Regions from separate parts of the Candidatus Neomicrothrix parvicella Bio17-1 genome, predicted to be linked through region 2. Evidence: riboswitches for the same ligand, from Rfam matches in the RefSeq annotation. Region 2 holds a riboswitch; the other holds the start of a gene.

Region 1 (5,460 bases), on a different contig from region 2:
TCAACCCGTCCCACGGGCCGAACACCGGCTTCAGCCCCCGCCGCGTCCTCTGGCCCTGCCACGTCGAGGGCGGCAACCGGACCGGCGGGGTGGTTCCCCGATCCCACCCACCGCTTCACCCATCGCTATTGGGACGGTGCGCAGTGGACCGAGCACGTCGCCCGCAACGGCATACGCAGTCGCGATCCCATCACCGGTCCGGGCCAGTCGACCGTGACCCGATCGACTGCGGGTGTCGATCCGCTCAGCGACGCGATCAGTTCGTTCTTCGGGCGGTAGGCACTTCCCATCATCCCCGCTGTGGACCCAGGCCTCGGTTAACTTCGTCGGAGCGTCGGCGACGGACGCCGGCCTCCTCGACGGGAGGGATGACCATGTTTCACCCAAAGGCGCTCGCCGCCGAAATGATCGGAACGTTCTGGTTGGTGCTGGGCGGTTGTGGCGCCGCAGTGCTGGCCGCCGACTTTGGCACGGGAGCCAACGGCACCAGCCTCGGCATCGGCTTCGCAGGAGTCGCCTTTGCATTCGGGCTGACCGTACTGACCGGGGCGTACGCCGTCGGGCACGTATCCGGTGGTCACTTCAACCCGGCGGTCACCATTGGGCTCGTCGTCGGCGGTCGCTTCGAGCCGATCAAGGCCATCGGCTACATCATCGCCCAGGTGATCGGGGCCACCATCGGTGCAGCGGTGATCTACCTGATCGCATCGGGTCAGGCGGGTTGGAAGATCGGCAAGGGTGCCGGCGCATTCGCCTCAAACGGCTACGGCGAGTTCTCGCCGGGCGGGTACTCCCTGGGCGCCGCGTTCACCGTCGAGGTGGTTCTCACCGCCGTCTTCCTCATCGTGATCCTCGGGGCCACCGCCAAGCGGGCCGCACCCGGCATGGGCGGATTGGCGATTGGGCTGTGTCTGACGCTCATCCACCTCATCTCCATTCCAGTGACCAACACCTCGGTCAACCCGGCCCGTTCCACCTCGCAGGCGATCTTCGCCGGTTCCGACCAGCTGGGGCAGCTCTGGCTGTTCTGGGTTGCGCCAATTCTTGGGGCCGCCATCGGCGCCCTCATCCACCGCTACTTCGTCGGCGACCCCGAGGACGTCATCGTGCCGACCATCGCCTCGCCCGAACCCACCCGGTAAGGCGTTCCGTTGGCCGAGCGGGTGTTCAGCGCCGGCGCCCGGCCAACTCGACACGTGCGAACACGGTGGTGACCCCTGCGGCGGTCACCACCGTGGCCATCACCCACCACACGTTGCGTCGGGAGGCCGGCCGCGGGAGGGCAGGGGCGACGAGGCTCAGCAAACCAACCCGAAACACGCCGAAGACCCAGACCAGCGGTGTGCTGATCGCGCCCAGAAGTCCCGGTCGACCGTGCATCCGCAAGTGGTCGAGCACCACCAGCAGGGGCAAGAGCGGCACGAGCACCACAAACGCCCACCGAAACGCACTGATCCGACCTGGGTCGAGCCCTGGCCGCCATGTCGAGCGGTCAGCCCCAAGTCTTGCTCAGGACCTACCAACAAGGTAAGGGCTGTGTGGTCGATTCGGGTGGGCCTGGTGGGGATCGAACCCACGACCGAAGGATTATGAGTCCTCTGCTCTCACCACTGAGCTACAGGCCCGAACGCCCGGCCATGGTAGCGACCTGCCCAGTGGCGCCCATTGGGTTTGCGCCAGGAGCTCCCATCGGGTTGACTGGCCTCGATCACACGAGGTCTCGGGGAAGCCGGTCAGATTCCGGCGCTGACCCGCAGCCGTAGGTGAGGCCAGTCCTCACAAGCCGGAATGCCGGGCCCGTGCGCTCCCAAGTCAACCGTCGAGGAAGCGCGGTTCGGAGCGGGACTTTCCTCCCGTCGCCGTGCCCGGGAGAGAACCATGCAGGCAGTCGCCGAGGCGCACAAGCGATCCCCGTGGCCTGCACTTGGCGCTGAGCTACTGATTGCACGGCATCGGATGGGTATCAGGTGAGACGCTGGGCAGCCGTCTTCGCTCTGGCGGCCTTGGTGGCGCCGGCGTGGGTCGCAGCCCCCGCAGGGGCGGCACCCGGTGCCCCCTGCTCGCCCAGCGCCGGCGGTGGAACCCGCGTGGCGGTGGTCATTGACACCGGCACGTCGGCCGTGCCCGATGCCCGCTGCTTCGAAGTGAACGCCAGCGTGAGGAACGGTGCGGAGTTCCTGGCCGCACGAGCTCAAATCTTGAATACGCCGCCGCCGACCTACGACCGGTCCGGTCTGCTGTGTTCCATCGATGGCTATCCGGCAACCGGCTGTGGCGAGCAGACGGGCAACAGTTATGCCTATTGGTCTTATTGGGATGGCCGATCCGGAAGCTGGGTGTTCAGCAACACGGGCCCAGCGAGCAGGCGCATGACCAACAGTTCGGTCGAGGGCTGGCGGTTCCAGACCGAAGGAACCCTGGCGGCCAGCGGGCCGTCACCCCGCTTTCCGGCCGACCGTGAGCGGATCTGCCCGCCACCTCCTCCTCCGACCACCCAAACCACCCAGACGACCCAGACCACCCAGACCACCCAGACCACCCAGACCACCCAGACCACCCAGACCACCCAAACCACCCAGGCGACCCAGACCACCCAGGCGACCCAAACCACCCAAACCACCCAGGCGACCCGAACCACCCAGGCGACCCAGACCACCCAGGCGACCCGAACCACCCAAACCACCCAGGCGACCCAGGCGACCCGAACCACCCAGGCGACCAAGGAACCTGCCACCTCCGCTCCCACCCGCCTGACGGCTCCCCCGCAAGGGCCGGTGGCATCGCCAACAACTCGCGCGCCGTCCGCCACCCCGTCGACAGCCACCTCACCGACCACCGCCAGACCACCCACCCCGCCGACAGCCACCTCACCGACCGCCGCCAGACCACCCGGTTCGCCGGCCGCCACCTCACCACCCGGTTCGCCGACCGCCACCTCACCACCCGGTTCGCCGGCGGCAGGCTCGCCGACCGCCGCCAAACCACCCGGTTCGCCGACCGGTCCACGGCAAGGCAGCGTCAACCAAACGCCTCAATTGCTTGCAGTCGAACCTACCGGCCGCACCGCCACGCTGCCCCAAGCGGGCGATACCGTCGACGGGGCCAAGGCAAACCCGACATCCGCATCGCCAACATCCGCGTCTTCGAGTCTCACCACGACCTCCGCAGTCAATAAACCGCAAGGGGGCCCCACCACCCTGGCCCGAGGTGACGGCGAAGACATTGGCCGGGTCACCAACGTGGCCCAGGCGGGCGACTTGACGGTGCCCGGCTCCAAGCAGTCCTCATCGACCGGGTGGTGGGGCGCCGGTATCGGGATCGGCGCCATCGGCGGCTCGTTCGTCTCGGCCAGGTGGCTCCGGCGACGCCGCTTGTCGTGAAGCCGGGTCGACACACGTGAAGCACTCTTCGTTGGGCGTGAAGGATCCTGCTCAGGTTCTCGATCCCGGTGATGCCGGCCATCCGGGGGCCTGGTGGATTTGGAGCCTGCTGCTCGCGGGCGCGTCACTTCGAACCACCAACGTGATCGTCTTGGCACTGGTCATCGCAGTGGCGACCCAGGTGGTCGTCGCGCGGGCCGACCCCGACTCGCCATGGTCTCGGATCCAGCGGTACGTGCTGAGTTTTGCCGTCATCATGGGGGTGTTGCGTCTGGGCCTGGTGGCCGCCTTCGCCCCGCGTACCCCCGGCACCGTGCTTCTGACCCTCCCGACGCTCGACCTGCCCACCTGGATGGCGGGGGTTTCTGTGGGCGGGCCGGTGACCACCGGCGCAATGTTCACCGGTGTCGTGGAATCGCTGCGGCTGATCGCGCTGCTGGCCGCCTTCACGGTGCCGGCGTCGCTGGTGAGCCCCCATCGCACCGTCCGCGCCCTGCCCGATGGGGTGGCCGAGCTGGGGGTCATCACCACGGTGGCCCTCACGGTGACCCCCGCGGCAGCCGAACATGTGCGGCGACTCGCCGAGACGCGACGGCTGCGGGGACGGCCGCACCGCGGCATCCGGGGGATGCGCGGCTCGATCACGGCCGTGCTCGAGGGCTCGTTCGACCATTCCCTCACCCTGGCCGCCTCGATGGAGGCCCGTGGCTACGGCGGGCGACGTCCCGGGGAGGATCCGGGCGCTCGACGTACCGCAACATGGCTGCTCACAGCCGCCGTGGTCGTGGCATCACTTGGCGCCTTCATGATGTTGAATGCCGGCGGTTCGCGGGTGGTCGGTGCCGCAGCAATGGCCGCCGGTGCGATCCTGATCACCTTCGCACTCCGGGGAGCATCCAAGCGCAGCGTTCGCACGCGATATCGGCCGCTGGCCTGGACCGGTTCCGACTGGGTACTGGTCGCCGGTGGCCTTGCGGCGCTGGGTGGAAGCATCGTCCAGGCACGACTCAACGCAGTGGTCCTGGCTCCCGGCACCAACCCGCCCGAGGCACCACCTCTGGCGATAATCGCCATCGCCGGACTGGCGGTCGCCTACTGCTGTGCCGCCTTCTCCGGCGGTGGCCCGACGCCCACATCCCCGCCGGTACCCCTCCCCAACGCCGGGGCGGACCGATGATCTGCTTTGACGACGTCTCCTTCGCCTATGCGACGGACACTCCGGTGGTGCTCGATCATGTCAACCTCACCGTTCCGGAGGGCGACCTGGCATTGGTGACCGGCCCGACCGGTTCGGGCAAAAGCACGCTGCTCGGCGCCATCTGCGGGCTCGTACCCCGATTCTCCGGGGGCGTCCTGGCGGGCTCGGTCACCGTCGACGGCATCGCCACCTCGTCGGCGCCGCCACGCGACCTGGCCGCAACCGTCGGCTACCTACCTCAGCGGGTGGACGCCAGCTTTGTCACCGACGTGGTCGAGGACGAACTGGCCTGGACCATGGAGCAACTTGGCCTGGCGCCAGACGTCATGCGCCGCCGGGTCGAGGACACACTCGACCTTCTGGGTCTGGCCGATCTTCGCAACCGGCCGATCGCCACCCTGAGCTCCGGGCAGCGCCAGCGCGTTGCGCTGGGCGCCGTGCTGACCGCTCAGCCACGCGTCCTGGTGTTGGACGAGCCAACCTCGGCGCTCGACCCGCAAGCAGCCGAGGATGTACTTGCCGCCCTCACCAGGCTGGTCGGCGACCTGGGACTCACCATCGTGTGCTCCGAGCATCGTCTGGAGCGGGTGGTGCAGTACGCCGACTCGATCATCATCGTCGACGGCTCGGGCGCCGTCAGCCACGGACCACCCGATGCCCAGTTGGTCAACGCTCCAGTGGCCCCACCGGTGATCCATTTGGGCCGACGTCTCGGTTGGGATCCGCTGCCTCGTTCGGTGCGTGACGCCCGCCGGGCCGCCGCGACCCTCCGGAACGAGTTGCCGGCCGAGCCACCCGGCCACACAAGGCGGTCGGTCCCCGCCGGCAGCGAACCCATCGCCACAGCCGAGGACGTATGGGTCCGTTATGGCGACCGGGTGG
Region 2 (5,460 bases):
TCGGCGACGGAACCACCACCGACCGAAAGACACCCACGCCGGTGTCCGGTCTCACCGGCGTGACCACTATCGCCGCCGGGAAAAGTCATTCGTGTGCGGTGAAACAGGACGCCACGGTGGCCTGTTGGGGCTACAACGGCAACAGTCAGCTCGGTGACGGCACCGCCACCAACCGGTCGACGCCCACCCCGGTGCTCGGCCTCACCGCAGTCAAGGCAGTCACGGCCGGCGAAGCTCATTCGTGTGCGTTGAAACAGGATGGCACTTTGCGTCGTTGGGGGGCCAACGGCGACGGTCGGCTCGGTGACGGCACCACCACCAACCGCTTGACGCCCTACCCGGTTATCGGGCTGCCCGATGTTGCTGCGGTCGACGTCGGCGGTTCTCATTCGTGCGCGCTCAGACACAACGGCACCACATGGTGCTGGGGGGCCAACGGCGACGGTCAACTCGGTGACAGCACCACCACCAGCCGGTTAACGGCTACCCAGGTGTCCGGGCTCACCGGAGTGATTGCGATCAGCGCCGGTTCGGAGCATACGTGCGCGGTCAAACAGAACCGAACCGTGGTCTGCTGGGGGGAGAACGGCAGTGGTCGGCTTGGTGATGGCACCACGGCAGACCGGTTGATACCCACCCTGGTGACTGGGCTCACGGGGGTCACCGCCATCATCGCAGGCCGCGAGTATTCGTGTGCGCTCAAACGAAACGGCACCGTGGCCTGCTGGGGGGACAACTCCCTCGGTCAGCTCGGTGATGGCACCACCACCAACCGCTTGACCCCCACACCGGTGACCGGGCTCACCGGGGTCACCGCCATCACCGCAGGCAGCGATCATGCGTGTGCGCTCAAACAGAACGGCAACGTGGACTGCTGGGGAAGCAACGCCCACGGTCAGCTCGGGGACGGCACCACCACCCTAAAGAAGACGCCAACCCCCGTGACCGGCATCTCCGGTGTGAGTGGGATCGATGCCGGCGTGAGACATTCGTGTGCGTCCAAGCCGAACGGCGTCGCGGCCTGCTGGGGATACAACGACTATGGGCAGCTCGGTGATGGGACCACCACCGAGCTGCTGACGCCAACCCTCGTGACAGGTATCGCCGGAGTCGCCTCGATCACCTCTGGCTCCTCCTATTCGTGTGCGCTCAAACAGAACGGCAACGTGGACTGCTGGGGAAACAACGCCTACGGTCAGCTCGGTGATGGAACCACCACCAACCGACCGACGCCAGCCCCCGTGACCGGTATCGCCGGAGTCGCCTCAATCACCTCTGGGGGTAATCACGAGTGTGCGATCAAACAGGACGCCACCGTGGGCTGCTGGGGATACAACTACATCGGGCAGCTCGGGGACGGCACCACCACCGACCGAACAACACCCACCGCGGTGCCCTGGCTCGACGGGGTGACCGACGTGGCCGCGGGCGGCACCTATTCGTGTGCGCTCCAGAAAAACAGTACGGCGTACTGCTGGGGATCCAACTCCTCCGGTCAGCTCGGGGATGGTTCCATGATCGACAGGGTGACGCCCACACCGGTGGTCCGGTTGTGACGGGGTACTAGCGCGGTCAGTCCAACCGCACGTCGACTGTCACGGTGAAGCGGTTGAGGATGGAGGCGTCTCCTTCCCATGGCCGCCATCGCTTTAGGGCGATCGCGGTCGTTCCTGCGGCGGCGACGCTCAGGCTCGGTAGCCACGCCGCCACTGCCCGCCTCGCCGCTGGACGTCTCGTATCCCGCTTCGTCCAGCACGATGGATACGCCGGTCACGGGCTCGAGCTCCCACCGGTAGCCGGTCGTGGGATCATCCAACACAGCCAGCAGGATCGTGTCGCCGACATCAGCGTCGATCGCCGTTCCATCCTCAGCGTCGGTCACCTCGCTGGTGGCCATGGGCTTCACCCGGCCCGAGACCCGGGGCTCACACACTTCGAGCCGATCAGAGGAATTCGACTGCGATCGATCGATTGAATCCTCGATCATCGGGCTCATGGCGCACCTCCATCTGGATGGCAAGAGTTCGCCGCACTATCCGACCGGCCGTGTGCTCATCGAGAACGTGCTGATGCTGGCAGTGGAGATGGGGGCCGAGCCGGTTGACCGGGCGAGGTGGGACGAATGCTGCGAGCGCAACCGTTTCAACTTCGCGCTCGGCGCTACGTGGGGGCTCCCGGTGAGCCGCGCCTGAGTCACCGGAGCCTCGCAACGCGACGGATTTAGCTGCATGCGAAGAGTTCGCAGGTCGACCCGCAGTCAGGCGTAGCAGCACCTCTGCAGCGTCAGCGGCCCTGAGCGCCGCGCTGTCAGGGTGTCGGGCGTAAAGTGACCTGCCCGGTGGGACGAGGAAATGGTGAGTCGAGCCAAGTCGCGTGGTTGGTCGGACTGTTTGACAATGGGGGCACTGGGGAGTTGCCGATCGGTGGGTCGGCGGCGGCCTGGCTCGAGAGTGCCGTGGCCGGGCCTCTCGAATCGCTTCGCTGGTACGGTCCCCGATTTGGCTTGGGCCGAGGGAGCGAACACCATCCAGTTCCTCGTCGGTCGGATCGAGCTCGAGCGGATCTCCGCCGACGACTTCAACAAGGCCATCTATGAACGCTTCCGCCAGGGCCGCCACGCGGCCCAGTACTTCGATCCGTCCAAAGCAGAGAAAACCGAACCGGATGCCGGGCGGGCGCTGTCGACAGCAACCCGGGCGCTTTCCCAGACCAGAGCAGTCATCGACGGCGGGGCCGTCGGACCTTACTTAACGAGGGTTCGGTCGAGGTCGATTGGCACCAGTGGGCGGGAGGTGACGGTGTGGTGGAAGGGCCCTTCGTCATTGACCGTCCGCCGCCCGTCGTGTCCGGTGAACCGGGCCGTCCACGATCCGAACAGGTAGGCGCGCTCGATGCCCTCGATGTCAGCCAGTGCTGTGCCGGGTGCCGATGGAAACGCTCGTACGAGGATCGCCGAAAGACCCCCGAAGTAAGGCGCTCCCGTCCGCCGACCCAAGTCGGCCACCGAGAATTCGTCGTCCGGCGCGCCCATGATCGATGGCAAGATCTCGGCCTGCTGCTGGGATCGTAGGATCGGCAGCAACGATGGGGTGGCACTCCTCGCCCCATCGGCATCCATAGTTTGAATATGACCTCTCAGTATGCGGATACACCAGCCAATGCCGTTCGCAGGGTGTCGAACGGATCCCTGGTGTGAAATCGGTGAGAGCCGGTGGGTTGTTGGGCGGGTGTGGCTCAGAGTGGGGCGACAGATGAGGATGGGTGTGATCCGGTGCTCCGAGCGCCACTCGAGTGGTGGTTCGACCGTCGTGGCGCCTCGGCGAGATCGAACCAAGTCACAACCTGAGCAGCGGCGGTGACTTCGGGCTCAGCCGTTCGCCGCAGCTTGCGTTAAACCGCCAGCTGTGCTTGTCTGGCTGAGATCACACGAGGACAGGGGAAGCCGGTCAAAATCCGGCGCTGACCCGCAGCCGTAGGTGGGGTTCGCCCCACGAGTCGGAATGCCTGACCCCGTGCGCTCCCCTGTTAACCGTCGAGGAATTGCGGTTCGGAGCGGGACACCCTCCCGCTGTCGTACCCGGGAGAGGCCCCAATGTCATCTATCACCCACCAGCGAGTGCGCCCCGCTCGACGTCCAGCCGCCATGGCGACCGTCGCAGCAGTGCTGCTGACACTCGGCCTGATCAATCCGGTCGCTGCGGCGCCGCCGAACAACCCGGGCTCGTCGGCGGCCGGCTGGCTCGCCGCCCAGGTCAACGCCGACGGGGTGATCGAGGGATACAGCCCGGGCCAGGCCGACTACGGCATGACGCTTCAGGGCATTATCGGGCTTGCCGCAGCCGGCGCCGAAGGACCGACCGCCCGGCAGATGCTCGACGCGGTCAACGACGACATCGACACCGTCGTCGCCCCATACGGCGGGGACGACCCCGGCCGTCTGGCCCTGGCCACCCTGGCCAACGTCGCCCTTGGCGAGGATCCGACCGATGCCGGCGGGACCGACCTGGTCGCACGCCTCCAGGCCACCCGGCGGACAGTGTCGCCCGACATCGGCCTCTACGGCAGCGGCGACCCAACCTATGACGGCGCCTTCCGCCAGGGCCTGGCGCTGTTGGCGTTGGCGTCGGTGAACAACGATGACCCCGACGGTGAAGCCTGGCTGACCGACCAGCAGTGCGACACCGGTTCGTGGGTGGCCTACCGGGCCGACACCGCCGTCCCATGTCCCGCCGTCGACGCCGCAGCCTTCTCCGGCCCCGACACCAACTCGAGCGCCATGGCCCTGATGGGCCTGGCCACCCAGGGGGTCACCCCGGACCACGACGCCGTGACCTGGCTCGACGGCGTTCGCACCTCGACCGGCGGGTGGCCGTACTTCGGTGATGCCACCGAGCCCGCCGATGCCAGCTCGACCGGGTTGGTGCTCGCCGCCCTCCGAACCGTCACGGGCGCCTCCGACACCGAGGGCCTCGCCGCCCTCCGCACATTTCAGATCCCGTGCGAGGCCGGGGACCCCTCCGATGTTGGCGGCCTGTTCTTCCAGGCACAGGAGGATGGCAGCGAACTGCCCGACACCTTTTCGACCACCCAGGGCCTTTGGGGCCTGGGTGACGTTGCGTTCCCGGTGGTCGACGCCGCCATGGCCGATCACATCGAAACCGACTGCCCGGTCTCTTGCTCCTCACCCGCGCCGCACAGCTTCACCGACGTCGCGCCGACCGACTACTTCAACACCGCTGTCTCCTGGCTCGTCGAGTCGGAGATCACCGCCGGCGTCGCCCCGGGCCTCTACCGACCGAACAGCGTCGTGAATCGCGGTCAGATGGCCCAGTTCCTCTGGAAGGCCGCCGGGAGCCCGGAACCCGCCGAGACATACAGCTTCACCGACGTCGCGCCGACCGACTTCTACTACACCGCTGTCTCCTGGCTCGTCGAGTCGGAGATCACCGCCGGCGTCGCCCCGGGCCTCTACCGACCGAACAGCGTCGTGAATCGCGGTCAGATGGCCCAGTTCCTCTGGAAGGCCGCCGGAAGCCCGGAACCCGCCGAGACATACAGCTTCACCGACGTCGCGCCGACCGACTACTACTACACCGCTGTCTCCTGGCTCGTCGAGTCCGAGATCACCGCCGGCGTCGCCCCGGGTCTCTACGGCCCCAACCGCCAGTTGACACGAGGTCAGATGGCCCAGCTCCTCTGGAAGGCCGCGTGCGGGGCTTCGGCCTGACGGCCGCACTTCCGGTCGTTCAGGTTCATGGTTGGCTGCCCCTGCACACCAGGTTCTACGGTGCCAGCTCATGACCGAAACCGACCGCTCTGAAGCCTTTCCCACGTTGGCATTCGTTCGGGCCGGGTGGCACGCCGACCTGGTCGATCAGGCTCTCCGTGGGTTTCTTGAGGTCGCAACACCAGACCGTGCAGCAGTCGAGACGTTCGAGGTTCCCGGGGCCTTCGAGTTGC

Evidence for each region. A riboswitch is a leader RNA that binds a small molecule or an ion and turns the genes downstream of it on or off. The one in region 2 is predicted to bind cobalamin.
Region 1: linked by a shared signal. The riboswitch ahead of MPARV_RS25545 (hypothetical protein) and the one ahead of MPARV_RS0107570 (S-layer homology domain-containing protein) in region 2 are both predicted to bind cobalamin.

Annotation. Positions count from the first base shown of each region.
Region 1 covers NZ_AMPG01000002.1:291,583-297,042, forward strand. The annotation lists gene MPARV_RS0109580 (DUF2510 domain-containing protein) at 1-279, shown strand, start outside; gene aqpZ (aquaporin Z) at 375-1,142, shown strand; gene MPARV_RS0109590 (hypothetical protein) at 1,168-1,422, opposite strand; tRNA gene MPARV_RS0109595 (tRNA-Ile) at 1,553-1,625, opposite strand; cobalamin riboswitch at 1,684-1,814, shown strand; gene MPARV_RS24710 (hypothetical protein) at 1,964-2,101, opposite strand; gene MPARV_RS25545 (hypothetical protein) at 2,088-3,380, shown strand; gene MPARV_RS0109620 (energy-coupling factor transporter transmembrane component T) at 3,397-4,557, shown strand; gene MPARV_RS0109625 (ABC transporter ATP-binding protein) at 4,554-5,460, shown strand, end outside.
Region 2 covers NZ_AMPG01000001.1:1,575,528-1,580,987, reverse strand. The annotation lists partial or broken gene MPARV_RS0107590 (RCC1 domain-containing protein) at 1-1,556, shown strand, start outside; gene MPARV_RS0107585 (hypothetical protein) at 1,496-1,996, opposite strand; gene MPARV_RS0107580 (hypothetical protein) at 1,995-2,192, shown strand; gene MPARV_RS0107575 (hypothetical protein) at 2,744-3,082, opposite strand; cobalamin riboswitch at 3,389-3,526, shown strand; gene MPARV_RS0107570 (S-layer homology domain-containing protein) at 3,593-5,227, shown strand; gene MPARV_RS0107565 (6,7-dimethyl-8-ribityllumazine synthase) at 5,298-5,460, shown strand, end outside.